2 regions of the Metabacillus sp. cB07 genome follow, and region 2 is predicted to be linked to the other one. Evidence: riboswitches for the same ligand, from Rfam matches in the RefSeq annotation. Region 2 holds a riboswitch; the other holds the start of a gene.
What was found. Region 2 has a riboswitch for cyclic di-AMP ahead of JOJ89_RS18200 (hypothetical protein). Riboswitches for the same ligand answer to the same signal wherever they lie in the genome.

Region 1 (15,048 bases), 840 kb from region 2:
GAGGATTCCATCGGATCCTTCGTCACCCAGGGCTGCGTCCGCATGTACAACGAAGAAGTCGAAATCCTCTTTGAACACATTCCGGTTGGGACCAAAGTGTTTATCACAAAAAACGGCAAGTCCTTTGAAGAGATTGCAGCTGAAAAAGGGGCAATTAAAAAAGGTGATTCCTGAGGAGAATCACCTTTTTTGGCGTGTTTTTTATCTGCCTGTCATTGCTAAACGGTCGGCTCCGCTTTTCTTATTAGAACCACATGCTCATCCCGGCAAGAAGAGTAGTTGCCAGCATGACGAAGAGCATGAGATAGATAATGGCTTTTTGAAATCGTTTAGACATTTCGTTCACTCCATTTCAGAGGGTTTGTCCTTCTATTCTAACGCGGATAGGAGGTACGGACAAGGGAGGAGATATGAACAAAGATGGACATTTTTGCCCGAAAAAGAAGGAATTTCGTCGATTGGCAAAGAAGTATGTCATGTTCACGATGTTAAGCGTTTTCATCATGAGGAGGGGAAGAAATGGTCAAAAAGGTCGATCACATTGGGGTAGCCGTCCATTCAATTGAAGAGGTGCTTCCTTTTTATCAGGAAACACTGGGGTTAAAGCTTGAAGGAATGGAAATGGTAGAAGAACAGGGAGTCAAAGTGGCTTTTCTGAAGGCAGGAGAAACAAAAATTGAGCTGCTTGAGCCGGTTTCAAAAGAAAGTGCTGTAGCCAGGTTCATTGAAAAGCGCGGAGAAGGCATACATCATTTGGCTTTGGCGGTAGATGATATAAAAATGAGGATTCAAGAATTGAAAGAACACGGAATCAAAATGATAGATGAGACTCCAAGAAACGGTGCAGGCGGTGCCTCCATTGCTTTCCTGCATCCAAAGGCCGCAAATGGAGTGCTGGTTGAACTATGTGAAAAGAAGGGAGGAACGGTCTCATGAACATTGATATCTTTGAGAAGATTAACGAGCTGTATGACAAGAGACGGGAAGTTGAGATGGGCGGCGGAGATGAACGCATTGATAAGCAGCACGAAAAAGGCAAGCTGACTGCACGGGAGAGAATAGACCTTCTGGTGGATGAAGGAACGTTTGTTGAAATGAATCCCTTCATTGAGCATCGCTGCAACGATTTCGGGCTGAGCGGGAAAAAAGGGCCGGGGGACGGGGTTGTGACCGGCTACGGAAAAGTAAACGGCCGTCCGATTTATTTGTTCTCGCAGGACTTCACGGTCTTTGGCGGAGCCCTGGGCGAAATGCACGCCAAAAAGATTGCTGCAGTCATGGACCTTGCCGCAAAAAGCGGAACGCCGTTCGTCGGCCTGAATGACTCCGGAGGTGCGAGGATTCAGGAAGGTGTGGTATCATTAGATGGCTACGGGCAGATTTTTTACCGGAATACCATCTATTCAGGTGTCATTCCGCAGATATCTGTCATACTCGGCCCATGTGCAGGCGGAGCCGTATATTCTCCGGCCATCACCGATTTTGTTTTCATGGTTGAAAAAACAAGCCAGATGTTCATAACAGGACCTAAGGTTATTGAGACCGTGACAGGAGAAAAAATCAGCTCAGAGGATCTGGGCGGGGCCAAAGTACATAATACAATCAGCGGGAATGCCCATTTCTCCGGACAGACGGAGGAAGAAGTGCTTTCCCAGGTGCGAAAATTACTTACATATTTGCCGCAGAACAACCAGGAAAAAACGCCGGTTCTGCCGCATGAAGAAGAGTCTGACTACAGGCCGAACCTGACGGACTGCATTCCTTTTGATGCCCTTAGACCCTATGACGTCAGAGTGGTCATTGAGGAAGTCGCGGATGCAGGATCTTTTTACGAGGTTCAAAAAGACTTTGCCAAAAACATTGTTGTCGGGTTTGCGCGCATTAAGGGTGAAGTTGTGGGCCTTGTCTGCAATCAGCCGAAATATATGGCGGGCGGGCTTGATATCGATTCATCTGACAAAGCATCCAGATTCATCCGCTTCTGCGATTCATTCCAGATTCCGCTGATTACATTTGAAGATGTGACCGGCTTTTTCCCGGGAATTAAACAGGAGCACGGTGGAATTATCCGCCACGGGGCAAAAATCTTATATGCCTACTCAGAGGCAACGGTGCCAAAGCTTACGGTCATTCTCCGCAAAGCATACGGCGGAGCGTATGTGGCGCTGAACAGCAAGTCGATCGGAGCGGATCTGGTTTTTGCATGGCCGAATGCCGAGATTGCTGTTATGGGTCCTCAGGGTGCTGCGAATATTATTTTTGCCAGAGAAATTGAAAACAGCGAGAACCCGGAAGAAACGAGGGCAGCCAAAATCGAGGAGTACCGCGAAAAATTCGCCAATCCTTATGTGGCAGCAAGCCAGGGGATGGTCGATGACGTAATTGACCCCCGCGATACAAGAATAAAGCTTATTCAGGCGCTCGAGATGCTGCGCACAAAGCAGGAGCAGCGTCCTGCCAAAAAACATGGAAACATTCCGCTTTAAGCCTAGGAGGAAACAAAGATGATTAATCAAGAACGTTTAGTGAATGAGTTTTTAGAGCTTGTTCAAATTGATTCCGAAACAAAATTCGAAACAGAAATCGCCAAAGTCCTTACTGATAAGTTTGAAGCACTTGGCGTCCGCGTTGAAGAAGATGATACAACAAGTATTACTGGACACGGTGCAGGCAACCTGATCTGCACGCTGGATGCTGTACAGGACGGCATTGATCCGATTTATTTTACATCTCATATGGACACGGTCGTTCCGGGAAAAGGAATTAAACCTTCTATTAAAGACGGATACATTGTAACAGACGGTACAACGATTCTTGGGGCAGATGACAAAACAGGATTATCGGCTATGCTTGAGGCTGTTCGTGTGCTGAAAGAAAACAACATCGCCCACGGTAAGATTGAATTCATCATCACAGTTGGAGAAGAATCCGGTCTTGTAGGCGCAAAAGCATTGGACGGATCTAAAGTGACGGCTAAATTCGGATATGCCCTCGACAGTGACGGAAAAGTAGGAACCATTATCGTGGCTGCTCCGACACAGGCAAAAGTGAGAGCTTCTATTTTCGGCAAAACCGCTCACGCAGGTGTTGCACCTGAAAAGGGCATTTCTGCGATTACGATTGCTTCAAAAGCCATTGCGAAAATGCCGCTAGGAAGAATCGACCATGAAACAACAGCAAACATCGGCCGATTTGAAGGAGGCACGCAAACAAACATTGTGTGCGACCAAGTGAATATCCTGGCTGAAGCGAGATCACTCGTTCCTGAAAAAATGGAAGCCCAAACAGCTAAAATGAAAGAAGCATTCGAAAGTGCGGCAGCTGAAATGGGAGGCCGTGCAGAAGTTGAAATTGAAGTGATGTATCCTGGCTTTAAGTTTGGCGAAGGAGATCACGTTGTAGAAGTGGCAAAGCGCGCTGCAGCAAACATCGGCCGTACAAGCGAGCTTCAGACAAGCGGCGGCGGAAGCGATGCCAACGTGATTGCCGGCTTTGATATTCCGACTGTCAATCTTGCTGTCGGTTATGAAGACATCCACACGACAAATGAGAAGATGCCGATCGAAGAACTTGTCAAAACAGCTGAACTTGTGGTATCAATAATCAAAGAAGTAGCTAAAAGCGAATAAGAGAAAAGATGGCAGGCACATGGATTGTGTCTGCTGTTTTACATCATAGAAAGAGGTGCATATCATGGGAAGAAGAGAAAAGGCAACATTTGCAGGCGGCTGTTTTTGGTGCATGGTGAAGCCGTTCGACGAACAGCCGGGCATCATTGAAGTCGTTTCAGGCTACACAGGCGGAACACTCGAAAATCCGTCATATGAACAAATCAAAACAGGTGAAACAGGACACAGGGAAGCGGTCGAAATCACCTTTGATCCGGATGTTTTTTCCTATGACACCCTGCTTGAGCTCTATTGGCCGCAGATTGATCCGACAGATGACGGGGGCCAGTTCTTTGACCGCGGCAGCCAGTACCGCACAGCCATTTTCTATCACACAGAAGAGCAAAAGCTGAAGGCTGAAAAAACGAAGCAGGAAATTGACGCAAGCGGACGCTTTCAAAAGCCTGTCGTGACAGAGATCCTGCCTGCTGCTCCATTTTATCCGGCAGAAGAATACCATCAGAAATTCTACGCAAAAAACCCTGAAAAATACAAACAGGAACGCGAAGAATCCGGAAGAGAAGAATTTATCCGGAATAACTGGAAGAAATAAAGCAAGCAAGCCCTCTGTTCATTTGGACGGAAGGCTTTTTCGATGTTCGGCTCTGTGTTTGTATTGGACCTGCAATGGGTATTTTCCATATTAAGGAGAGTGATTACAATGAATACATTTAATGAAAGTGCCATTGCCTCATACGTGAAAACAAGAGCCGAAGAAAACTGCAAACTCCTCCAGGAGAACATGGAAGAGCTCGAAAGAGGAAAAATCCTCGGCAGAATGGAAGCCTACAATGAATTTCTGGAGCGGTTTGGATTTGATAAAGTAGAGTGCAAGTAATCAGGGTCAAGCGGAGCACATCATTCTTGTAAGGGATGGTGTGTTTTTGTATTCGTGGAAGGAAGCTTGCGGCTAGCAGCATTAGAGAGTCATTTAAAGAGTGAATCGTACCCTCGGAAACTGAGAAACGATGTGAGAGGGTAAGCAAAGCGGCGAATCGTACCCTCGGATACCGAAAAACAATGGGTGGAGGGTAAGCAAAGCTGTGAATCGTACCCTCGGATACCGAAAAACGATGGGTGGAGGGTAAGCAAAGTGGTGAATCGTACCCTCGGATACCGAAAAACGATGGGTGGAGGGTAAGCAAAGTGGTGAATCGTACCCTCGGATACCGAAAAACAATGGGTGGAGGGTAAGCAAAGCTGTGAATCGTACCCTCGGAAACCGAGAAACGATGTGGGAGGGTAAGCAAAGCAGTGAATCGTACCCCCGCAAACCGAGAAACGATGTGGGAGGGTAAGCAAATGTACGAATCGTACCCTCGCAAACCGAGGAACGATATGCGAGGGTAAGGAAAAACTCAATCTGTAGGGAACATGAATAAAATCATGAGGAGCATAACATGAAACATTTTTTTCTGGGGTTTTTAATTTCAGGGTTTGGATCATTTATCCTTATTGTACTGGGGCTGGCACTCTTTGCAGAACTTTATCCTAACGAGGACCCGTCCGTAGGTGCCGGAGTCGGATTTGCAATAGCATTCGGATTTGTGTTTTCTGCACCGGTTGCTGCCATGATCGGGATTGTTGGAGGAGTGCTTACATACGTATTCAAGAAGTATAAGAAGAACTAAAAAACCCCCGGACCATTTTCCGGGGGCTCTTCCTGTTTATGCACTTGCTTTCATGACTTCATTCGCTTTAATCCGGTTGTACTGGCCTTCGGATTTTGACATCACGATGGCAGCGAGGGTATTGCCGACAAGGTTAACGACCGTGCGGGCCATATCCATGATGCGGTCCACTCCTGCAATGAAGGCAAGTCCTTCCGCCGGAATACCGATTGTTCCGAGAGTGGCAAGCAGAACAACGAAGGATGTTCCAGGAACGGCAGCCATCCCTTTAGACGTAACCATCAAGACTAAAATCAGTGTCAATTGCTGAACGATTGTCAGTTCGATGCCGTAAACCTGTGCAAGGAACAAGGCAGCAATCGCTTGATAGAGTACGGATCCGTCAAGGTTAAACGTGTATCCGATAGGAACGACAAAGGACACAATTCCCTTAGGGCATCCCATCTTTTCAAGCTTTTCCATGATTCGGGGCAGGACCGTTTCTGAGCTTGATGTACTGAACGCAAGCAGCAGCTCGTCCTTAATGTAGCGAAGCAGAGAAAAGATATTGACGCCTGCCCATTTGGCAACTGCTCCCAATACTACAATCAGGAAGAAAATCAGGGCAGCGTATACTAATACAACCAATTTTCCAAGAGAAAGCAATGAATCAATTCCAAATTTTGAAACGGTTACTCCGATCAGGGCGAATACGCCGAGAGGAGCCACTTTCATTACAAGGTTGACGACGTGGAACATCGCGTGAGAAACACCGTCAAAGAACTGAAGGACCGGCTTTCCACGTTCTCCGATGGCTGCTACGCCGAGTCCGAAGAGGACGGAGAAAAAGATGATGGCAAGCATATCGCCTTCTACGACAGATTTAAAGAAGTTCGTCGGAACAATATGAAGAAACGTTTCGGCAACCGATTTTTCACTTTGCTCTTCAGATGTATCGACATACTGCTGGATATCTGTTTTTTGGGCAGATTCAAGGTCAACTCCTTGCCCCGGCTGAAAGACGTTTGCAAGCAATACGCCGAGGACAATCGCAACAGTTGTAATGATTTCAAAATAAAGAATGGTTTTTCCGCCGAGTCTTCCAACGTGTTTTCCATTCCCAGCACCTGCAACTCCAACGATCAGGCTAGAGATAACAATCGGAATGACAATCATTTTGATCAAACGCAAAAACAAATCTCCAAGCGGCTGCAAAACTGCGGCAACTCGGGGGTCATTAAACCAGACAACACCTACTAAAATACCTAAAGTCAAACCAATAAAAATTTGGGAAGCCAGTCCCAAACGAATTTTTTTCATAGAAGAACCTCCTCTGAGATGTAAGAATTCTGAAAAAACAAAAAAAGACCAATCTAAAGTAAGAAAGGTCTTTAATACACAATTAAAGTCTTTCTCCCAATAAAGCATACGAGGTTAACTGTCGGATTCGGGATTGAGAGTTCCCTTCCATTTACGGATTCACCCCAAGGTAAGAGCCTTACCAAATGCATGATTCCCCCGCTCTGAAAAGATTAAGCTTGTTATGAAATTTGACGGACAATAAAAACACACAAGATATAATTTACTTGTGATAAGGGGAGTCTGTCAATTGTTTTATAAAAAGTAAGAAAGGATCAAATTTTTGCGCTTTTCTAATTCCGTCCCCATCATTAGCGGTTCATCTGCTGACTGTGATAAAATTGAGGCACTATAACAGTTTGGAAAGAAGTTGAACGGCATGAAGCAGCAGAGCGGTCCAAGGGTCATTCTCCATGTGGATATGAACAGTTTTTACGCATCTGTTGAGATGGCGTTTGAGCCTGACCTGAGGGGAAAGCCGCTCGCCATCGCCGGCAATGTGGAAGAGCGGAAGGGTATTGTTGTGACGTGCAGCTATGAGGCCAGGGCCAGAGGCGTGAAAACAACGATGCCGTTGTGGCAGGCGAAGCGCCATTGTCCTGAACTGATTGTCAGGAAACCGAATTTTGACCGGTACCGGAAGGCATCAAGAGCGATGTTTGACCTGTTAAGAGAATTTACGGATCTTGTTGAGCCTGTCTCTATTGATGAGGGATATATGGACTTGACGGAATATCTGAAGGAAGGCAATCCCCTTCAAGTGGCAAAAACGATTCAGCAGCGCTTGCTTGAAGAGCTCCTTCTGCCTTCAAGTATAGGAATTGCCCCAAATAAATTCCTTGCCAAAATGGCTTCCAATATGAAAAAGCCCCTTGGCATCACCGTCCTAAGAAAAAGGGAGCTTCATGAGACACTGTGGCCGCTTCCAGCAGGCGAGATGCACGGAGTGGGGGAAAAAACGGCAGAAAAACTTCTCACCATCGGCGTCAAAACAATCAAAGATCTGGCTGAAGCCGATCCGATTTCATTGAAACAGCTCCTGGGCATAAACGGTGAACGGCTGAAAAAACGGGCAAAAGGCATAGACAGCAGAGAAGTCAATCCGGACAGCATCAATGATTTTAAGAGCATAGGGAATTCTACCACTCTCTCCAAAGATTCAAGCGATGTGCGCGTCCTTTATGATACTTTGAACCGCCTCTCTCAGTCAGTCAGCATGCGGATGAAGCGGAAAGAGGTGCTCGGAACAAAAATCTTTATTACGATCCGCTACTCAGACCGGAGCACATTTACCCGCAGCCGGACAGTCAATAACCCGCTTGGTGAAAAAGAAGAGCTGTACACTCACGCCAAAGAGATTTTTGACAGGCACTGGACAGGAGAGCCGGTACGGTTGCTCGGGGTGACGTGCCAGGACCTTGTCCCAAAAGGAGATGCCTATAAACAGCTGGATCTGTTTTCTTTTCAGGAGGATGCAAAAAAAGAGCCGCTTTTTAAAACGATTGAAGACATCCAGAAAAAATTTGGCGAAAGTATCATTAAACGCGGGATGAAAGCGGTCCGCCTGGAGGATGATAAAACAAGCGGGACAAGTTTCAATAAAGATTTTTTAAGGGAATGAGACAAGGCGCTTTCCTTGATAAAAGCAAGGACACTGTGTTATTTTACAGAAGGAATGCATATTCATGCGCACAACGATATTTGGGACAGAAAGGGAGTAAAAACATGTCTAAACAGCAAATTGGCGTTATCGGTTTGGCCGTCATGGGCAAAAACCTCGCTCTTAATATAGAAAGCCGCGGCTATTCGGTGGCCGTTTATAACCGCTCTTCAGATAAAACAGAAGAAATGCTGAAAGAACACAGCGGCAAGAACCTGACAGGTACATACAGCATTGAAGAGTTTGTTCAGTCTCTTGAAACACCGCGCAAAATTCTTCTTATGGTAAAAGCCGGTTTTGCAACAGATGCAACGATCGAACAGCTTCTTCCTCATCTTGATAAAGGCGATATTCTGATCGACGGAGGAAATACGCTTTACACAGATACACAGCGCAGAAACAAAGAGCTTGCCGAAAGCGGCATTCACTTTATCGGCACAGGCGTTTCAGGCGGAGAAGAAGGAGCCCTAAAAGGACCTTCCATCATGCCTGGAGGACAAAAGGAAGCATTTGAACTTGTGAAGCCGATTTTCGAAGCGATTTCTGCAAAAGTGGACGGAGATCCATGTACAACTTACATCGGTCCGGACGGTGCGGGCCACTATGTGAAAATGGTTCACAACGGCATAGAGTACGGCGATATGCAGCTGATTTCAGAAGCGTATTTCATTCTGAAAAATGTTCTTGGTCTATCTGCACAGGAACTCCACGAAGTATTTGCCGAGTGGAATAAAGGTGAGCTTGACAGCTATCTGATTGAAATCACGGCTGACATTTTCACAAAAACAGATGATGAAACAGGCAAGCCGCTTGTTGATATGATTCTGGATACAGCAGGACAAAAAGGAACTGGAAAATGGACAAGCAAAAGTGCCCTTGATTTAGGTGTTCCGCTTCCGATTATTACGGAATCCGTGTTTGCCCGCTTCATCTCTGCCATGAAAGATGAGCGTGTAAAAGCGAGCGGCATTCTCTCAGGCCCTTCTGTGACACCATATGAAGGCGATAAAAAAGAACTGATCGAAGTTGTACGAAAAGCGCTTTACATGAGCAAAATTTGTTCTTATGCACAAGGTTTTGCCCAAATGAGAGCAGCTTCTGAGGAATACAACTGGGATCTTCAGTACGGCGACATCGCGATGATTTTCAGAGGCGGATGCATCATCCGTGCAGCCTTCCTTCAAAAAATCAAAGATGCGTATGACCGTGACGGCGAGCTTGCAAATCTTCTGCTTGATCCATACTTCAAAGAGATTGCAGAAAGCTACCAGGGAGCTCTTCGCAAAGTGCTGACAGTTGCCATAGAGCAAGGGGTTCCGGTACCAAGCTTCTCAGCTGCCCTATCTTATTACGACAGCTACCGCACGGCTACATTGCCTGCAAACCTGATTCAGGCGCAGCGCGACTATTTCGGAGCGCACACTTATCAGCGTACAGATAAAGAAGGCATTTTCCATACAGAATGGATGTCTAAGTAAAAGCAGAACACGGAGCCTTGTGCTCCGTGTTTTTTGCCGTTTCTAAACCGCAGAATCGGGGTAAAATGTAACGGATAAGAAAAGAACGGGGTGATGTGATGCTTTATTTACTGGCGATTATACTGCCGCCTGTTGCCGTGCTGTTTGTCGGCAGACCGTTTCAGGCGCTGCTTAACCTGATTTTGACGCTCATTTTTTATCTTCCGGGAGCCATTCACGCCGTGCTTGTGGTGAAGGATGCAAAAGATGAGAAGCGTATGAAGAAGTACGGAGTGAGGTAACTTAAAAAAGATGCTGACTCTGAAGGAAATTAGCCCGCCTCTAGAGAAATAGAGGGACGGGCTTTATTTATTGTATTTTTTATAAGGGTGTAGCAAAAGGCAGCTGAACATGGTATGATAATACAGAACAAATGTTCTTATTAAATTTATGACGATGAGGTGTAACATGATCACATCAGTAAATCCTTACATTGTAACAAATGGAAATGGTCAAGAGGCAGTGAAGTTTTATGTAGATGCATTAAATGCTGAACTTGTTTCGATTCAAACATTCGGGGAAATGCCGGAGGATCCGAATCATCCTATTCCCGCTGATGCAAAGGACCGTGTGATGAATGCACAGTTTAAAACAGGCGATACCCTCATGATGCTGTCAGATACATTTCCCGGAATGCCTTATACTCTCGGTTCGCAGCTTTCTATTGCGATTCATATTGATTCAGCAGACGCAGCGAAAAATGTATTTGAAAAACTCTCTGCAGGCGGAAATGTCACAATGCCTCTTCAGGAAACATTCTGGAGTCCTGCATACGGTCAGGTTAAAGACAAATATGGTGTTGAATGGCAAGTATCTGCTGTTAAAGAAAACGAATAATAAGCTTAAAAGAGACCTCTTCTTGTTAAGAAGGGGTTTTCGTCTTTTTAAAGGGCAGGTCGAAGCAAATCGGTTGACTATACAGGCTGTAAGAGTATATATTTCTTTAGGTATACGAAATAAAAGCTGAGGGCGGGATAGAATGTCAACGATAATAGAAGAAAGACCGCCAGCAGTTCCTGGCTTAAAATACGAAAACAGAATTGTATGGCTGTGGAGTTTAACCGTATGGCTCGTTGTGATGAACACGACGATGTTTAATGTCGCTTTGCCGAGCGTGCTTCGCGATTTGAGCCTTTCATCCGGCACTGCATCCTGGATTGTGTCAGGATACTCAATCGCTTTTGCCATCTCTACTCTCACGTACAGCCGTTTATCAGATTTCATTCCGATCTCAAGGCTGCTTGCAGTCGGGCTTGCCATGCTTGGTGCAGCATCCATTATCGGTTTTATTTCTCATAACTTTTATCTGCTTTTATTCGCGAGAGTTCTTCAGGCAGCGGGAGCAGGGGCTGTGCCTGGTCTTGCCATGGTTTTGGCGGGTAAATATATTCCCATTTCCAGAAGAGGAAAGGCGATGTCGCTGATTTCGTCTGCCGCATCGCTTGGGTTTGGACTTGGACCCGTTATTGGAGGAGCCATTACAACCTATCTTGGATGGAATTATTTATTTGTCATCACCGCATTTGTTGTCCTGCTTCTTCCCCTGTTTAAAAAGCTGCTTCCTAAAGAGGAAGTCCATAAGGTACACTTCGATTCTGCCGGAGGATTGCTGACAGGACTCGGAGTTACGGGGCTGCTGCTCTTTTTATCCACCATGTCAGTGCCTCTTCTCATTGGCTCGCTGGCCATCCTGTATTTCTTATGGAGGCATATACACAAAGTCAGCCTGCCGTTTGTGCAGCCTTCACTGTTTAAAAACAGACAGTATGTGAAGCTTGCTTTATCAGCGTTTTCAGGATTTATTCTTCATTTTTCAGCGCTCTTTATGATGCCGATCATCCTGACAGAGCTGTTTGAAAAAGATCCGGCTGCCATCGGCCTGATTATTTTTCCGGGTGCCATCCTTTCAGCGGTTGCCGCACAGTTCATTGGGCGGCTTATCGACAAATTCGGAAATATACCGTTAATTTCCTTTGGCCATGTGATGCTCATGATTTCACTGCTGATTCTGGCTTTGTTTTCAGGAGAAAATCCATATGCGATTTTGGTTGCCTACATGTTTATGAGCACAGGTTTTTCAAGCCTGACCTCAAGCATTGCAAACGAAGCATCCCGCATCCTGCCGGAGGATGAAATTGGTTCGGGCATGGGCCTGATGCAGCTGATTCAATTTTTCGGCGGAGCATTTGGTGTCGCACTGTCAGGTCTCTTGATTGAATGGCAGCATGGTGTTTCTGGCGCAGCTGTTTATACAAACATTTTCTGGGGAATGACGCTGCTGATTGGAGCTTCAGGCATGATTTTCTTTTCGTATGTTCAAAGAAATGCAAAGCTGCTTCAAGCCAAATAGCATAGAAATTAGCATGAAAAACCGCAACTCAATTAGTTGCGGTTTTTTCTTTGGTATACATGAATTCTGGTGAATATTCGCCATTTTATTACCTCAATTTTCACCCCAATTCGCATACGTTTTTGTTATATGACAATGCCTATTGTCACGCTGGAATATGGTATGCTAATTCACTTATTAAAAGACTTACCCATTTTAGAGAAAAAGGATTAAAAGAGAGTTAAATCGAATATATAAAAGGATTAAAAATATGCCCAACTTATTCAACAAACGTGCAGTATTGCTGAGTAAGAAATGGAGGTGCCAGTTATGAATGGAATAACTTTTGCAATCTCGCAAATCACAATTGCCTATAATCAAGAGAATGAGATGGTTGATTTTTATAATCAACTTTTAAACGCTGACTTGAGTCCTTTCAAGGTGGGGAAGTTCAGATTTTATAAAGGGAAGATTGGGGGAATTGGTATATTATTTTGCCCCAATGAAATGCTGGGTATAAAATCCGAAAAAAATAATATCCAATTTACTGTACAAGTATCAAACTTGGAAGAAGTACTTTCTAAAGTTTCTCAGTGTGGTGGTAAACAAATTCAGAGAATTAATAGACAGGAAAGTCAATCCTCAGTAGGAATTTCAGACCCAGATGGTAATTCAATCGAATTGTTGGAGATTAAGACTATTTCCTCTTCCGTCCTTAAAGGGTAACAATGATTAAAAAAGATGATTTCATCATGAAATCATCTTTTTTGGTCTTTTTATGCAAGCAATCCGTCAGCCTCAAGCTGCTCGTTCTGATCAATCAGTGTCGTCTTTAGACTTCTGTATGTCATGCCAAGTTCATCTATGCTTTTTCTATTATCAAAGTGGGCATTAACTCCAACGTTTTTGCTGACATACTTCCGTGTCAGGCCGACTTTCGGTGCAATCAGCCAGATGAGCGGCTTCGGCACTTCGCGTTTTGGAAGAGGATAGTGATTTGGGCGGTTCTCTTCAAATATTCGGGCCATATCAAGCAGGGAAGCTTCCTCATTTGAAATCAAGTATCTGCCCTGTGCAGATTCTGTGAAGGCTGCAAGCACATGGGCTTTTGCAACATCGCGCACATCAACGGTTCCGTTGATTAAGTTTGGCACACCGCTTTTAAATCCGCCCTTCAGAAGATCGAGAATCGTGCTGATGCTCGTTGAATCTGAGCGTTTTGAAAGAGACGGACCAAGAACAAAGGTTGGGTTAATGGTGACTAAATCAAAGTGCTCCTTGTCCGCCATTTCCCAGGCAGCCTTTTCAGCAAGTGTTTTTGAGTAGCTGTATGGCTGATGTGAAACACTGCTTGTTGTGTTCCAGTCCTGTTCATTAAAAGAGGACTTGCCCTCCATATCCGCATTATCTCCAAAAATGGCCACTGCACTGCTCGTAAGGACAACACGTTTCACTTCAGGTGAGCGTCTGACAGACTCCAGAACGTTTTTCGTGCCTTCCAAAGCCGGTTCAATCAATTCCTTTTGAGCATCTTTAAATCCGCTGATGAAAAAAGGAGAAGCAGTATGAAAAACATACTCAGAGCCTTTTACAGCTTCATCAAAGCTCCCTTTTTTCAGTAAATCCGCTTCATAGACTGTCAGATTTCCTGGAGATTGTTTCTCCACATCCAGGAGATGCTGGTATTTTACTGTCTTCGATGCATCGCGGACAGTCATTCTTACATCATGGCCGCCATCAAGAAGTTCCTTAACGACCCAGGCTGCAACATAGCCGGTTCCGCCTGTGACAAGTACGGTTTTCTTCATTACAAAAATCATCCTTCCAACAACTATATGTTTAAGTGTTTAAACATATAGTAATATTAGTTGGTGGTTCTGTCAATGAATATGATGTGGTATCAAGCATTCTTTGTAGGATTGATTGAAGCTTCACGAGTATTTCTGTGTCTGAAAGAGGATAAAAAGCTCAGTTGTTGAAGTAAGTGATAGTAGAAACTAAAGCAGCTATATCGATCTTGGTAACAATTTGGAAAAAGAGTCTATTTACGTGAGGTGAATCCATTTGTGAAGAAAACAGAGGTTATGCTTGATGAGGAAATAGATGAACAGGATTTTATTAGTCAAGTAGCTTCTTTTTATAAGAACGGATGGTACATCTATGCCATTATTCCAGACTATGAAAAAGAACTGTTCAAAACACTCTCTGCAAATTTCAAATCCATTAAGACCATTTCATTGTCTCGTTTTTTCAGTTGGGATACAGGTGAGGTTGGGTACGTTAAGGATGTTAACAAACAATTTATCTATGAATTTTATTTGCGGTCAACAACAATGGATTACATTGTTTTTTCCGAAAAAGATGTAACTGAGCACTTACATAAGATTAACAGAAAAAACATGGATCTTTATTATCTATTTGAATACAATCAGATTCCTCATATCACAATAGGTCCCGATGGCCAGTGGTTAATCGTTATGGAGTATGAATAGGGTCTGCAAGGAAGAAACTTCAAATCAATTAATGGAGGACTAACAAGTATGAATAAGACAGCCGTTTTGCTGTACCCTCAGTTCAGTGAATATGAACTCAGTGTAGCATTATCTATTTTGATGCAAGGGAATAAACCAATTGTTACAGTTGGTGAAAGCAAGCATCCGATACGGGGCGAGTCTGGTTTATCAGTAATAGCAGATACTACCTTTGATCACGTAAATGTGAATGAGATTGACAGTTTGCTGTTAACAGGATGTATGAATATTTTTTCATTGAAAAATGAGGATGAAATCATTCACTTTATCAATGAAACCGCTAAAGAGGAAATAATGATTGCAAGTATTTCAAGTTCTCCATATTTATTAGCAAAGGCAGGGGTTTTAAAAGGGAAGAAATATACAGTTGGTTT
Region 2 (15,048 bases):
AGGATTTAGGGTGGCGATGATCGCACGCCGAAAAGAAGCTTTGGCGGATTATCAAAGAGAACTGGAAGCTCATGGAATAGAGGCTAGAGGATTCAAGGCAGATATCGCATCCGAATCTCAACTTAAGTCCGCCATTTCAGATGTTATCCATGCTTTTGGCAAGGTGGATGTTCTCTTGTACAATGCGGCTGCAGGAAAGCCGGGAAAACCGACGGCCCTTGACAGCGGAGATTTGATTGCCGATTTCAAAGTCAGCGTGTCTGGAGCTCTTGCAAGCACGAAAGAAGTTCTTCCATATATGAACAAAGGGGCTATTCTTCTGACTGGCGGTGGGCTTGCTCTCCATCCTTACGCAGATCTCGCGTCTTTATCCATAGGAAAAGCAGGGATCCGCAGTCTGGCCAAAAGCCTTCATGATGAACTGAAGCCGGAAGGAATTTATGCAGGTACTTTGACGATAAAAGGCTTTGTAGAATCCGGCACCTACTATGATTCAGAAAAAATTGCCGATGCTTTTTACAGTATGTATCAAAACCGAACAGAAGCAGAGGTTATTTACGAAGAAACGACCGGCGGAAACTAAATAAAAGGAGAGATACATGAAATGAAAACACTTGTTATACTTGCACACCCTCATCTATCGGATTCAACAGTCAACAAAGCGTGGAGTCTCAGATTACACGAAGAGCAGGACGTCACGGTTCATGACCTTTACAGTGAGTATCCTGATTTTAAAATTGACATGGAACGCGAACAAAAGCTCTTGCTTGAACACGACCGGATCGTTTTTCAGTTTCCATTCTACTGGTACAGCAGTCCGTCACTTTTGAAAGAATGGCAGGATGAAGTTCTTGCCTACGGCTGGGCATATGGCTCACAGGGGACAAAGCTTCACGGAAAAGAGTTTATGCTGGCTGTTTCAACGGGAGGACCGGAAGCTGCGTATCAGTCAGGCGGCTATAACCATTACAGCATGAGCGAGCTGTTCAAGCCGTTTCAGGCAATGGCTAATCTGACCGGCATGCGCTTTCTTCCAGCGTTTGTCGAGCATGGGGTAAGAACGCTGAATCAGGAACAGGTAAACGAAAGTGCAGAGGCATTGATTCGCCACATTAAAGCGGATTATTAAGACACAGCATATAGAAAAGAGGGTGAATTTGAGTATAAACACATCAAATTCACCCTCTTTTTTTCTATATAAGGCATACGTGGCGTACAATCTATTTTCTTTCTTACGTTATAATCTCCATCCTGTGTAAAAATAGCGTACGATTCGAGTGTTTCCTTACGTTATAATTTTCATTCGGTGTACGTATAGCGTACGATTCGAGTGTTTCCTTACGTTATAATTTTCATCTGGTGTACATATAGCGTACGATTCGAGTGTTTTCTTACGTTATAATCTTCATCTGGTGTACGAATAGCATACGATTTGAGGGTTTCCTTACGTTATAATCTCCATCCAGTGTACGTATAGCATACGATTCACGTTTTTTCCTCTTTTTGCTGTGCATATCACCTTACATATCCAGCGTATGACTTACCTTCTTTTTCTGCCGAAAATAATAAAAAAGCTGCGGGACGGAAATTCCCAAAAGGATAAGCATAATACCGGCCGTCTGCACCAGGTTCACCGATTCTTTCAGAAAAAAGACCGAGCATAGAACGGCTGCTGGCAGTTCGGCAGCACCGACAATCGTGGCGAGTCCTGAGCCTATTTTAGGAGTGCCGATGGAAAACAGCACAACCGGGATAAACACGCCGAAAAAGCCGAGCGGCAAGGCGAATTTCCATAGTCCTTCCTGAAGAGAACCATTTGTCATAAAATCGGGAGTGAAAAGGACGGTGAGAAAGATCGCCGCCCCAAACGACATGAACAAGCTTCTGTTCAGCGATGGAAGCTCAGCTGCCACTTTTCCGCTTGCAAAGATAAAGAGGGAAAAAGAGACAGCCGAGAAAAGGCCCCAGATGATTCCCGGGTCCGTTAAGCTGACTGCTTCTTTCCCGAACAGGTTGCCTGCCATGAAAGTGCCTATAAGCAAAAGAAGGACAGCGAAAAGCTTCGCTCTGTCAGGTCTCTTTTTAAGATAAACTGCCTCAATTAAAATGCCGATCCATGTAAATTGAAACAGCAGAATAATCGCAATGGACGCCGGAACGGTTTCAAGTGATTTGCCGTAAAAAATCCCTGTAAAACTTGTCGTCGTCCCTGTCAGCATCAAGAAGAGCGCCTGTTTCCATGTCGCTTTTTTTCTTGAAAAGAGAAGGGAGCAGACTAAAAACAGAAGAAAGCCAGTCACATACTGGCTGCCGATCACTTCTTCCACTGAATAGCCCTGTTTGTAGGCAAGCTTGATAATTGTTGAAATGATACCGTAGCTGCATGCGCCAATAAACACGAGAAACGAATATTTAATCAAAAGTAAAAACTCCTTACGAAACCAGTTTGAGCCCTACCGTTGCGGAAATAATCATGCTGATGAATAATATCCGTTTCCAGCTCTTTGAATCCCCGTAGAACAAGATGCCGATCAGCGCACTCCCGGCAGATCCGATTCCTGTCCAGACGGAATAGGCAGTCCCGAGTGAAATCGTCTGGAGGGACTGATTCAGCAGCAGAAAGCTTAGCGAAAAACCTGCAATCATAATCAGCAGTGGAACGATTCCCTTAGATTCCTTCATTTTATTAATCCCGATAACACCGGCTACTTCAAACAGGCCGGCCCCAATTAGAAACGCCCAGTCCATTATATGGAAGCCTCCTCTTTTTTGTCATCAGACAGTGTTTTTAACCCGATAACCCCGCATACTAAAACGGTGATTAAAAGGATTTTAACCAGCTGAAAAGGCTCATTAAAAAACAGAATTTCTGCTATAACGGTTCCGGCTGCCCCAAGTCCCGTAAAAACAGCGTAAACCGTACTGACAGGCAGTCTTTTCGATGCACTGATCAGCAGGTAAAAGCTGATGCAGATTGTGATGATGGTTCCCAGCCATTCAAGCCAGCTGTCTGAATACTTCAGACCGGCAACCCAAATGACTTCAATAAAACCGGCCATAAATACTTTCGTCCAGTCTTTGTTCATGATAATCGTCCTTTCCTTATGTTTCCATATCATCGATGAAAACGGATGAGAGGCAGAAAAGCACCTTCTTTACCGAATGATATTTTGGATGCCTGTCAGGGCTAAACGGTCGGCTCCGCTTTTCTTTTAATTCCATTCCAATAAACGCAAAAACAGCTATCCAGCCGTTTTTGCACGCGCGAAGGTCCGCCATAAAGCATTTCGGCGAAAACAGCATCTGCGACACCCATATACGCCGTGGCCGCTTCAGACGGTTTTACAGCAAGAGCAGGCTGATTTTCAAAAACGCTGATGAGCAGTTCTTCAAACGTATCGAGGTACACATAAACTTTTTCCATGACCTCCCGATATAAATGTGAGGGGGGCAAAAAGCTAATTCTCAGCATGAATTTTGTTTCCGCCTCCACTTCGAAACGGTGCACATAATCCGTCAAATAGGAGAAGAGAATTTCTTTTAGATGAGGCTGTTCTGAAGAAGAAAATGAAGCTTTTGCATATTCAATTTCCTTTTCAAGAACATCAGCCATCGCTTTAAGAAAGAGTTCATCCTTATTTTTAAAATGGGTGTAAATCGACTGTTTCTTTATTCCAACTTCAGCAGCAATGTCAGCCAGTGAAGTACCTTCATAGCCATAATCGGCAAATAGGCGGATGGCCGCCTGTTTAAGCTGTTCTGAGGTCACATTGAAAACCGCCTTCCTGACGTTCGTCAGGTAAAGTATATGACAGGCAGAATTGGAAGTCAAATCAATAAAAATACAGATTTTTCTATAAATTCAGGTAAAATGAACGTTTATGCATCCGTTTCTATAACTTTACATTGTCATGCCGTTTTATTACCTGTTATGCTTGTATACGGAATGAATATAGACTACTACAATCAGGAGATTTATATAGATGAAAAAAACCCCTTTGATTCTTGCAGCGAGCTTCTTTTTAGGTATGATTTTTTCTTCAGAACCATCAGCAGAGGAACTGTCGGCAAATGAACCGGCAATCGAAAGTGAATCAGCCGTCCTGATCGATGCTGATTCCGGCCAGATTCTCTATTCGAAAAAAAGCGATGCCGAGATGTACCCTGCTAGTGTGACAAAAATGGCCACAGCCATCTATGCGATTGAAAATGGGAATTTGGATGATATCGTAACTGTCAGCGAAAATGCCAGAAATGCCGACGGGACAAGAGTGTATCTTGAGGCAGGCGAACAGGTGCCACTGAAAAAGCTGATTCAGGGACTCATGATCAATTCCGGGAATGATGCAGGAATTGCCATTGCTGAACATATCAGCGGAAATGTAGAAACATTTTCAAAGGAAATGAATGAGTTTTTGGAGAAGAAAGTAGGGCTTGAGGATACTCATTTTACGAACCCGCACGGTCTTTTTGACCCGAATCATGTCACTACAGCGGAAGATTTGGCTGCTTTGACTCAGTATGCATCACAAAACGAAATCTTCCGCGAGATCTTTTCAACAGCCGAGCTGAAATGGGACGGGGAAACCTGGGACACAACTCTCCACAATCATCACAAACTTCTGCAGGCGACCCCATATGAAGGAATGGTGGGGGGAAAGAACGGATATGTCAGCCAGTCCGGTTTTACGCTGTCGACTCTCGCTGAAAGAGAAAATATCAGGCTGATCGCTGTCACGCTGAATGCAAAGACAGACCGTATGTCTTACAAAGATACGGTCAAGCTGCTTGATTACGGCTTTGCAAATTTCACATCCGAATTTGTCGCTTCTGGAACATATTATAAGGATCAAGAAGGACAGGAGTTCACATTGGATGAGCCGCTTTATTATGCCAGAAAAACACATGAGACCATTTCTGCTGATGTGGATACCAACGGAAATTTGACGATTGACGGTGAAGATGGCCGGGAACTCGCCAAACATCCGCTTGATCCTGTGAAAGCTGAAAAAAATAAGCTTGTGAAAAGCGCAGTAGCAGATGTAGAACCCGTTTTTGGGAAAAGCGTTCTGCATGATCATCTGAAGTTTATTGTCATGATTTCATTTGCTGTCGCACTGCTGCTAGTCGGGTACTTTTTCAGACAGGTCAGACGATCATAAAGAGTAAAAACCTTTCTCCTGCAGCGGAGAAAGGTTTTTTTTGCGATCTAAACTAGTTTGCTGTTTTTCCTTGCGTATACAAAATAGATGACGGCCCCGATTACAATCCAAATGATAAAGGAAGTCCATGTGATGGCGGGAAGGCTCGTCATGAGATAGATGCAGAACAAGGCGCTGATTGCCGGAAATACAGGGACGAACGGCACTTTGAATGCCCTCTCAAGGGTTGGGTGTGTTTTTCTCAGAACAATCACAGCGATTGATATCAGGGTAAAGGCTGCAAGGGTACCCAGATTCACTAAATGGGCCAGTGTAGTCAAATCGACGAAGCCCGCAATGGCTGCAGCAACGAGACCTGTCAGCCACGTATTTTTAAACGGTGTTTTAAATGATGGATGCACACTTGATAAAACGCTTGGAAGCAGTCCGTCACGGCTCATCGCAAATGAAATCCGGACCTGCGCATACATCATCACGAGAAGCACAGTCGTAATACCTGCAATTGCTCCGACAGAAACGAAGCCTGCCAGTGTGTTCTGACCGACAAAGTGAAGGGCGAAAGAAACCGGATCGGCTACATTCAGTTTTGTATAAGGAACCATTCCTGTCAAAATAAGCGAAACGATGATATACAGAGCTGTACAAACAGTCAAAGAAGCAATAATGCCGATTGGGACATCCCGCTGTGGTCTCTTCACTTCTTCAGCTGCAGTGGCAACAGCATCAAACCCGATATAGGCAAAAAACACAGTCGCAGCACCTGTAACAATCCCGTCAAAACCAAAAGGTACAAACGGCGTCCAGTTTGCAGGCTTAACATACCACACACCAGCTACGATAAAAGCGATGATCACGGCAAGTTTGACGAACACCATGATGTTGTTGACGCGGGTGCTTTCTTTGATTCCTTTTGACAGAAGTGCGGTGATTAAGAAGATGATGCACACAGCAGGCAAATCGATCAATCCGCCCTTTCCAGCTCCGGGAGCGGAGGTGATGGCCTTGGGCAGGTCCAGTCCGAAACCTGCGAGCAGTGATTGAAAGTAAGCAGACCAGCCGGTTGCAACAGCAGAAGTGGCAAGCAGATATTCAAGCATCAGGTCCCACCCGATTAAAAAAGCAAAAAACTCTCCAAGTGTTGCATATGTATAGGTATACACGCTCCCTGAAATCGGCACGGAGGAAGCGAACTCGGCATAACAAAAGGCAGCAAGCGCACATGCAATACCGGACAGGATAAAAGACAGAATGAGTGCAGGGCCCGCAGCTTCTGCAGCAACCACTCCTGTCAGAACAAAAATGCCCGTACCCACGATGGCTCCGATGCCGAGCAGGGTCAAATCCATTGCACCCATCGTGCGTTCAAGTGACTTTTGCTGACTTTGGGCAAGCAGGTCGGTAATTGATTTTTTTCGGAAAAGGGAATTCATACAGTATCCTCCAACAGTTGAGAATAACACTCTCACAAAAGTATATTGATATAATAACAAGTCCGCTCACCTTGCGAATCAGCTTATTTTCTTACGTTAACCAACTGGCCGGAAATTATGAATTCCTTCACGGAATGAGACACAAAAAATCCCGATTCAACAATGAACCGGGGTTTTTGATTTTCTATTAAAATTTCATCTGATAACGTTCAATTTCCCATAAATGTACGGTATTTCTGTATTCGTGCCATTCAGCCCTTTTATGAAGAAGAAATTGACGGAAAACGTGAGGCCCTAGAACCATTTTCGCAAGTGGGCCGTTTTCCAGCAAATCCAGTGCTGTCTCAAGGTTATCTGGAAGATGCTTGATGCCTTTTTCAAGCCGCTCTGATTCTGTCATGCTGAATATGTCATCATGCACAGCAGCCTTCGGGAATTCTGATAAGGCAATGCCTGCCATTCCGGCTTCAGCAATCGCGGCATAAGCAAGGTATGGATTAGCGCTTGGATCAGGATGCCTCACTTCAATGCGTGTTGCAGCCCCTCTTTTTGCCGGTATGCGAATTAAGGTTGAACGGTTTGAGGTTGACCAGGCAATATAGCAAGGAGCTTCAAAGCCAGGAACAAGCCGCTTGTACGAATTAACAATCGGGTTAGTGATGGCGGTCACTTCTTCAATATAGGTCAGTATGCCATTGATAAAGTAGTAGGCTTCATTTGAAAGCTGCATATCATCGTTTTCGTCGTAAAACGTATTTTCCCTATCCTTAAGCAGCGAGATGTTCACGTGCATGCCTGATCCGTTTATTCCTTGAACCGGTTTAGGCATAAAAGAAGCATGCAGATTAAATTGCTTTGCGACATTTTTAACAACCCATTTATAAGTCGTTGCATTATCGGCAGAAGTCAGGGCATCGTTAAAACGGAAGTTGATTTCATGCTGGCCGTTTGCTACTTCATGGTGTGAGGCTTCAATTTTGAAGCCCATTGCTTTTAACGTCCGGTAGATCTCAAGCCTCACTTTTTCACCTAAATCATGAGCGGGTTCGAAATAGCCTCCCAGATCATGCGGATTTGTTGTCGGATTTCCATTCTCGTCGGTTTTGAAAAGGAAGAATTCCAATTCAGGCCCGATGCTGATGGAATAACTGAGTGATTTTGCTCTTTTCATTGCCTGCTGCAGCACAAATCTCGGATCACCTTCATAAGGAGTCATATCCGGATTGTGAATGCTGCATAGAAACCTTGCTTCCGCATACTTTTCCTCAACTGACCAGGGAATGATGGCAAATGTGTTCAAATCAGGCTTTAAATATAGGTCGGACTGATTAATTGGACAGAAGCCCGTGATTGACGACCCGTCAAACATCATTTTACCTTCCACCGCCTCATCAATCTGATCAGCTGTAATGGTGACATGCTTTAAATTCCCTTCAAGATCAACAAACTGAAGGTGCAGCAATTCTACATGCTTTTCTGCTATTTCTGCCTTGATTTCACTTAACGTATCTAAAATGGTCAACATAAAAAACACCCCGATTTTTTAATTTTTGTCTGATAGTACGAACGGTTTTTGAAAAATCGAAGGATTATATTTTTGTTTCAGCAAGCGGGTTTTAGCCGGCTCTGAATGTTCACACCTTCCTCTCTCAAACAACGCATACGGAGTTAGCTGACGGATTCGGACGGTAAGAGTCGCCCGGCCGCTTGATGCTGCGGCTTCACCCCGGAAGATTGGGTCCCCCGTTCCTTTAGCGGATTCTGCGAATTAGGAAATAAATTGAGCCTATCATACGCCCGGGTAATTTTACTTGTAAAGCTCTGAAAAAGAGGAATAATTTAGAAATAAATCTATCCAGACTCTGTTTTTCTTTCGTTTTCTCTCTCATTCTCTCTTTTTTAATTTATTGTATATCTTTAGATTATTATTTATTATTCCTGAGAAGGGGGTTGAAATGGGGTAGAAACCAGTTAAATACAAAGAAAAAAAGAGTATGCGAGCTATGCATACTCCTTTTGAAATACAGTTTTTAGCCTTTTGATTCGAGAGAACGCTCTAAATCCTTATCTACCACAAAAACCTCAATCCGTTCCCCCATTTTGGTGCTGATGTCGCTGTGGCTGGACAGCACTTTGCAGCCGGTGCATCTTTCTACGATTTCCTCAAACTCTTTACTGTACATTTCACGCAGGACTTGTCTCATTTGTTTCACAAGCTTTCTGCCATTCTCGTTTTCAACAAGGTGTTTTTCTTCAACTGTGAGAACACCTTTGAACCTCGCGATCACCATATCATGGACAATGTATGTTCTGGTCTCCTGAGGACCGCGTCCAATTAAGTCTCTTTGAAGCTTAATAAAGGCTTCACTAAGTTCCATTTCTAATTTTTTTTTTGGCGACACAGCCATATGAATATACCCCCGGCAAACATGCTTTTGATTAACATTGCTGCTGCAGTTGCGCAGATCCACCGTCATACAATGACAAAATCTTATCTTGCTGGTGAGTGCGCTTTGCATACATTGACGAGTTTATCTTACTTACACACCCAGACCCTGTCAATAGCAAACTGTAAATGATAGGGAATAGTATGCTGGTAATATGCTGCAGCAATCGTTAAAAAAAAGACTTAAATTTTGTAATAACATGAGCAAATAAGAGTAATAGAGAGAATGAAAGGCGAAAGCAGTATAATTCACCTGATTTTCGGTGTATTTAATTGTTTACACGATCTCACCGCGGGAGTAAGATAATCACGTAATCACGAATTGCATAACGGCCTAGTCCCGAGATTCGGGAGCGGAGGAACCAATTTTTTGGGGTTAATTCTGCATTTGCAGGAAGGATGAGATCTTTCGCCATCCTACCCGTCAGCTAACTTCGTCGGCTAAAGCGAAGGAGGTCAAAAGACCGCCTTAACAGGAGTCTTTTTTTTACTGCCCTTTTTTAAGGCAGAGAAGAGGCCTGGGGACTGTAAAAGGTCTTTTTGATGCATGCAATTCATTCGAAAAAGGAAAAAACGGAAGACGGAACGCAAAGAGGGCTTCGGCTTGCTAGGCGTTAAGTAGACCAATGAGTACTTTTTCTCCAAAACAGCCATATGTAGATCAATCAGCTGTCTTATGGACATTCTGCTGATTTGATTGGATATGGATCTATTTGGGGGAAGGGTAAGCATTGGTCTCTTTTTTTTTACACTTGGGCTGCTTCATCCAATAGGGGTGGAGCCGGCAGGAGGAAAAAATACCGTTATATATGAATGTGCGGGGGATGACGATGAATCACACACTGGTTATAGGCAAGGGAGATTTATTCGGTTCTGTCGTAGAGAGTATAAGCGTGAATAGAAGATTTGCAGACGTCATGAACTATGAGCAGTATGCGTGTGAACTGTCGAACTCTAAAGATGGAAACACACGAATGGATAACCTGATCGAATTGGAAAAGAAGTTTTCAAATTATCGTTCTGTTTATGTTATATCGGATTCGATCAATGAAGGATTTGAATTAACAACCTTTTTCTCAGATCTGGGCACGATGCGGATTATCGTGATGACAGATGACAGCAGACACTATGACCTATATAAAAAACTGGGAGCACGATACGTGATTTTCAGCAAGCCTGGAACGTGCTCGTACTGGCTTGGCGAAATGAAGCAAGGTTAAAATACGAGAATGATTTAAGGAGGTGGATCTCTAAAAGAGATGTCAAATCAGAACTGAATACCTGGACGCTTAATTTCACAATGAAATCGGGGGAACCAATCTTCTGCGGCATACAGCCGCTTGGGGTGAATCCATCTGAAAAGGTGGCAGGGCAGCTCTCATAGCCCGAATCCGACAGCTAACCCCGAAAGCGCAGTGAGGGAAATCAAAATCGCAGGTGCTGCATGCTTTTTTAAGTGATGCCTAAAAACCGCGGAAGAGACCCTCTTCCGCGGTTTTTATTGATTTGAAAAGGAAGGGAACGTCATGGAAACGATGCTGATTTGCATTCCGAGCTATACGAGGCTTGGCTGCCTGGATGAGATTCTCCCGGAGAATTCATCTCTGTCATTTATTACCGGAGATTACAGTGTAGAAAGTCATTTGAGAACCAAAGGGTTTAAAACCATTTATTTTATTAAGCAACATGCACAGTACCTGATTATAAACGAGCCCATTTCACGAGTGCTTTTGCTCGAAGACAAAATAGCTGAGACCTGCCGGCTGATGGAAATACTCAAAGCGAGTGTCAGGGCGCCGATTACGGTGATTACAAAAAGAGCGAATTATCCGGCTAAGCTTTATGAATTGCTCGGCGCTCAGCATGTCATGTATTCAAGATTGGATAACGTAAAATTTCTGATTCAATAAGAACGGGGGATTTAAATGCTTGACAGTATCATGATTCTCTCATTTGCAGCTTTAACGCTGCTTATGTCAGGACTTGTAAAATGGTCTGAAAAGATTGTGACTGAAGGAAGGGAAGAAAAGTGACGATTGTTTTGCTCGGCGGAATCGCCGCCATCACGCTCTATTTGCTTTATGCATTGGTAAACCCTGAAAAATTTTAACTTGCGGAGGAAGAGACATTGAGTGTACTATCCATACTTTCCATTATCCTGACATTGGCGCTTGTCGTCCTGCTGGCAAAGCCTGCAGGCAACTACATTGCGCGTGCGTTTTCTTATGAAACAACGAAACTTGATGCTTTTTTTGGCCCTTTTGAACATGCGGTTTATAAACTAAGCGGAATCAAACAAACGAATCAAAGTTTCAGGCAATATGCTTCTGCTCTACTGATTTCAAATATTTTCATGATTTTTATCGTTTACCTAGTGTTTCGTTTTCAGGGTTCGCTTCCGCTGAATCCGAGCGGCATTGCCGGAATGGATCCGACACTTGCATTTAATACGGCCATCAGCTTTATGACCAATACAAATCTTCAGCATTACAGCGGAGAGAGCGGATTATCTTATCTTTCTCAGATGATCGGCATTACGTTTATGATGTTTGTCGCTCCTGCTACAGCATTTGCTGCAGCCATTGCATTAATAAGAGGACTTTCAGGCAACCCTCTTGGAAATTTCTTTGTAGATTTAATTCGTTCCATTACTCGTGTTCTTTTGCCGATAGCCTTTGTAACGGGTCTGGTATTTGTTTTTCTTGGTGTTCCTCAGACGCTGGATTCAAGTGTGACGGCAAAAACCGTAGAAGGCGCGGATCAGACGATCGCAATGGGCCCTGTTGCTTCTCTTTTATCCATTAAGGAAGTGGGCAACAACGGAGGAGGATTCTTCGGTGTCAACTCAGCCCATCCTTTTGAAAATCCTAACGGGATTAGCAACCTGCTGCAAATTCTTTTGATGCTGCTGATTCCGACAGCCCTTCCTTTCACGTATGGAAAAATGGTCGGAAACGCAAAGCAGGGCAGAATCCTATTTGCTGCAATGGCCATGATTTTCGTGGTCTTTCTTGGAACAGCTCTTTTATCTGAATATCAGGGTAACCCAAGATTGGCTGAAGCAGGCCTTGAGCAGGCATCAGGAAGCATGGAAGGCAAAGAGGTCCGCTTTGGTGCGGCACAATCTGCTCTTTATGCAATCGTGACAACAGCTTCTGAAACAGGAGCGGTTAATACCATGCATGATACGCTTTCTCCCATCACAGGGATGCTGGCCTTGTCGAATATGCTTTTGAATACGGTTTTCGGCGGGATTGGAGCTGGCTTTATGAATATCATCATGTACGCTGTCATCGCCGTTTTCTTATCTGGCCTGATGGTAGGGCGCACGCCAGAATTCCTTGGCAAGAAAATAGAAGGAAAAGAAATGAAACTGATCGCTGTTACCTTGCTGATTCATCCGTTTCTGATTCTGGGATCAACAGCCCTTGCGCTTTATACGCCGCTAGGATCTGACGGTATTTCAAATCCGGGATTCCATGGGCTTTCCCAAGTTCTTTATGAATACACATCTTCTGCAGCCAATAACGGCTCAGGCTTTGAAGGTCTTGGAGATGCCACTCCGTTCTGGAACATCTCAACAGGAATAGTCATGTTTATCGGCAGATACTTTGGCATCATTGCCATGCTTGCTGTTGGAGCATCATTAGCTTCTAAAAAGCTTGTGCCGGAAACAATCGGAACATTCCGTACAGATACTAGTTTGTTTGGCACCATATTTGTCGGAGCGGTATTTATTGTAGGGGCATTGACATTCTTCCCGGTACTGGTTTTAGGACCGGTCGCAGAGTTTTTAACTTTATAAACCTAATTGGAGGATCCGAAATGAGTAAGACATCATTAGCAACCGCAGTGAAGGCTGCTGAAAGGTATGATCAGATGGAAGATGCAAGACAGACAGAGCCGGAAGATCAGAAGCCGGAATGCAGAACGAAAGTGGATAAAGGGCTGATTGGAAACGCAATAAAGGCATCTTTTATTAAGCTTGATCCGCGAATCATGGTGAAAAATCCAATCATGTTTATTGTAGAAATTGGTTTCTTCCTGACATTGCTGCTCACTTTTGCACCTTCTGCTTTTGGATCTGCAGAAGTAAACGTGACGTTTAATTTAACGGTCTCACTGATTCTTTTGTTCACCGTGTTATTTGCTAACTTTGCTGAAGCTTTGGCAGAAGGACGGGGAATGGCTCAGGCAAACTCGCTGAAAAATTCCAAGAAAGAAATGACGGCCAATCGCCTGAAACCTAATGGAGAGATTGAAAAAATTGACTCCGCTTCGCTCCGCAAAGGAGATGTGGTTATTGTATCACAGGGAGAGTTTATTCCAGGGGACGGTGAGGTTATCTCCGGTCTTGCATCTGTTGATGAATCAGCCATTACAGGAGAATCTGCTCCTGTTATTAAGGAAGCAGGAGGGGACTTCAACTCCGTAACAGGAGGAACTAAGGTGGTCAGCGACGAGATTAAAGTGAGAATCACAAGTGATCCGGGAGAATCCTTCCTTGATAAAATGATTGCTCTTGTTGAGGGTGCACAGCGTCAGAAGACACCGAATGAAATTGCTCTGAATACGGTTTTAACTAGCTTGACACTCATTTTCATGATTGTCGTTGTAACACTTCCTTTTTATGCGGATTATCTCGGTTTTCAACTAGAAATACCTGTTCTGATTGCACTGCTGGTTTGCCTGATTCCCACGACAATCGGGGGATTGCTATCCGCGATTGGAATCGCCGGGATGGACCGGGTAACCCAGTTCAACGTCATTGCCATGTCTGGTAAAGCCGTTGAAGCTGCAGGTGATATAAACACCATCATTCTGGACAAAACAGGTACGATTACATTCGGAAACCGGATGGCAAGTGAGTTCATTCCTGTCGGCAATGCCCCGATGCAGGACCTTGCCCAATGGACAGCCATCAGTTCACTGGATGATGAAACACCTGAGGGAAGATCGGTTCTTGAGCTGTTAAAGAACAAGCAGCTTTCATATAGAACGGATCTTGCAGCTGGAGGAACGTTCATTGAGTTCAAAGCCGAAACCCGCATGAGCGGCATGGATTTGCCTGATGGGACGGTTGTAAGAAAAGGCGCGGTTGATGCCGTGAAGAAATGGGTTCTGTCACATGGAGGAGTCATCCCTGCTGATCTTGATAAAAAAACGGATGACATTTCCAAGGCCGGCGGTACGCCGCTTGCTGTAGCCATGAATAATCAGATCTTCGGATTAATTTATTTGAAAGATACGGTGAAGCCCGGAATGAAAGAGCGGTTTGACATGCTTCGCAGCATGGGGATCAAGACCGTTATGTGTACGGGAGATAATCCTCTCACAGCTGCCACAATCGCAAAAGAAGCAGGAGTTGACGAATTTATTGCAGAGTGCAAGCCTGAGGACAAAATCGAAGTCATTAAATATGAACAATCACAGGGCAAGCTTGTTGCCATGACGGGTGACGGTACAAATGATGCCCCTGCACTTGCACAGGCAGATGTAGGTCTTGCCATGAACAGCGGAACGGCCGCTGCCAAGGAAGCTGCGAATATGGTGGATCTGGATTCGAACCCGACGAAAATCATTGAAGTTGTCTCAATCGGAAAGCAGCTGCTGATGACACGCGGGGCACTGACAACCTTCAGTATCGCAAACGATATTGCCAAATATTTTGCCATCATACCAGCCGTGTTTATGCTCGCCATTCCGGAAATGAATATGCTGAATGTCATGAGACTTGATTCGCCAATCTCTGCGATCCTGTCAGCCTTGATTTTTAACGCAGTTATTATCCCGATTCTGATTCCTCTCGCAATGAAAGGTGTCAGCTATAAACCGATGAGTTCAAATGCCCTGCTCAGAAAAAATCTGCTGGTATACGGTTTCGGAGGAGTGCTGGTTCCTTTTATCGGCATTAAAATGATCGATCTCTGCCTTGCTCTATTTATATAAGAAGAAAAGAGGTTTATACAATGGAAGAAAAACAATCAATGATAGGGCCGATTATCAGAAT

Region 1: it holds a riboswitch for cyclic di-AMP, as region 2 does, so the genes downstream of both, JOJ89_RS13910 (glutamate/proton symporter GltT) here and JOJ89_RS18200 (hypothetical protein) in region 2, are expected to answer to the same signal.

The regions. Positions count from the first base shown of each region.
Region 1 is NZ_CP069296.1:2,700,844-2,715,891, reverse strand. Features, by position in the region: gene JOJ89_RS13950 (L,D-transpeptidase) at 1-174, shown strand, start outside; gene prli42 (stressosome-associated protein Prli42) at 245-337, opposite strand; gene mce (methylmalonyl-CoA epimerase) at 520-936, shown strand; gene JOJ89_RS13935 (acyl-CoA carboxylase subunit beta) at 939-2,486, shown strand; gene JOJ89_RS13930 (M20/M25/M40 family metallo-hydrolase) at 2,505-3,629, shown strand; gene msrA (peptide-methionine (S)-S-oxide reductase MsrA) at 3,694-4,221, shown strand; gene JOJ89_RS13920 (hypothetical protein) at 4,330-4,506, shown strand; gene JOJ89_RS13915 (hypothetical protein) at 5,069-5,299, shown strand; gene JOJ89_RS13910 (glutamate/proton symporter GltT) at 5,336-6,598, opposite strand; cyclic di-AMP (ydaO/yuaA leader) riboswitch at 6,687-6,827, opposite strand; gene JOJ89_RS13905 (DNA polymerase IV) at 7,017-8,258, shown strand; gene gndA (NADP-dependent phosphogluconate dehydrogenase) at 8,363-9,775, shown strand; gene JOJ89_RS13895 (YqaE/Pmp3 family membrane protein) at 9,874-10,056, shown strand; gene JOJ89_RS13890 (VOC family protein) at 10,223-10,651, shown strand; gene JOJ89_RS13885 (MFS transporter) at 10,794-12,164, shown strand; gene JOJ89_RS13880 (VOC family protein) at 12,474-12,869, shown strand; gene JOJ89_RS13875 (SDR family oxidoreductase) at 12,920-13,951, opposite strand; gene JOJ89_RS13870 (hypothetical protein) at 14,210-14,635, shown strand; gene JOJ89_RS13865 (DJ-1/PfpI family protein) at 14,684-15,048, shown strand, end outside.
Region 2 is NZ_CP069296.1:3,542,871-3,557,918, reverse strand. Features, by position in the region: gene JOJ89_RS18250 (SDR family NAD(P)-dependent oxidoreductase) at 1-583, shown strand, start outside; gene JOJ89_RS18245 (NAD(P)H-dependent oxidoreductase) at 605-1,129, shown strand; gene JOJ89_RS18240 (EamA family transporter) at 1,521-2,420, opposite strand; gene JOJ89_RS18235 (DMT family transporter) at 2,434-2,748, opposite strand; gene JOJ89_RS18230 (DMT family transporter) at 2,748-3,086, opposite strand; gene JOJ89_RS18225 (TetR/AcrR family transcriptional regulator) at 3,188-3,769, opposite strand; gene JOJ89_RS18220 (D-alanyl-D-alanine carboxypeptidase family protein) at 3,984-5,162, shown strand; gene bcaP (branched-chain amino acid transporter BcaP) at 5,210-6,592, opposite strand; gene glnA (type I glutamate--ammonia ligase) at 6,780-8,117, opposite strand; cyclic di-AMP (ydaO/yuaA leader) riboswitch at 8,234-8,368, opposite strand; gene JOJ89_RS18205 (Na-translocating system protein MpsC family protein) at 8,623-9,000, opposite strand; cyclic di-AMP (ydaO/yuaA leader) riboswitch at 9,360-9,496, shown strand; gene JOJ89_RS18200 (hypothetical protein) at 9,869-10,258, shown strand; cyclic di-AMP (ydaO/yuaA leader) riboswitch at 10,315-10,465, shown strand; gene JOJ89_RS18195 (hypothetical protein) at 10,565-10,948, shown strand; gene JOJ89_RS21405 (potassium-transporting ATPase subunit F) at 11,068-11,148, shown strand; gene kdpA (potassium-transporting ATPase subunit KdpA) at 11,167-12,843, shown strand; gene kdpB (potassium-transporting ATPase subunit KdpB) at 12,918-14,987, shown strand; gene kdpC (potassium-transporting ATPase subunit KdpC) at 15,008-15,048, shown strand, end outside.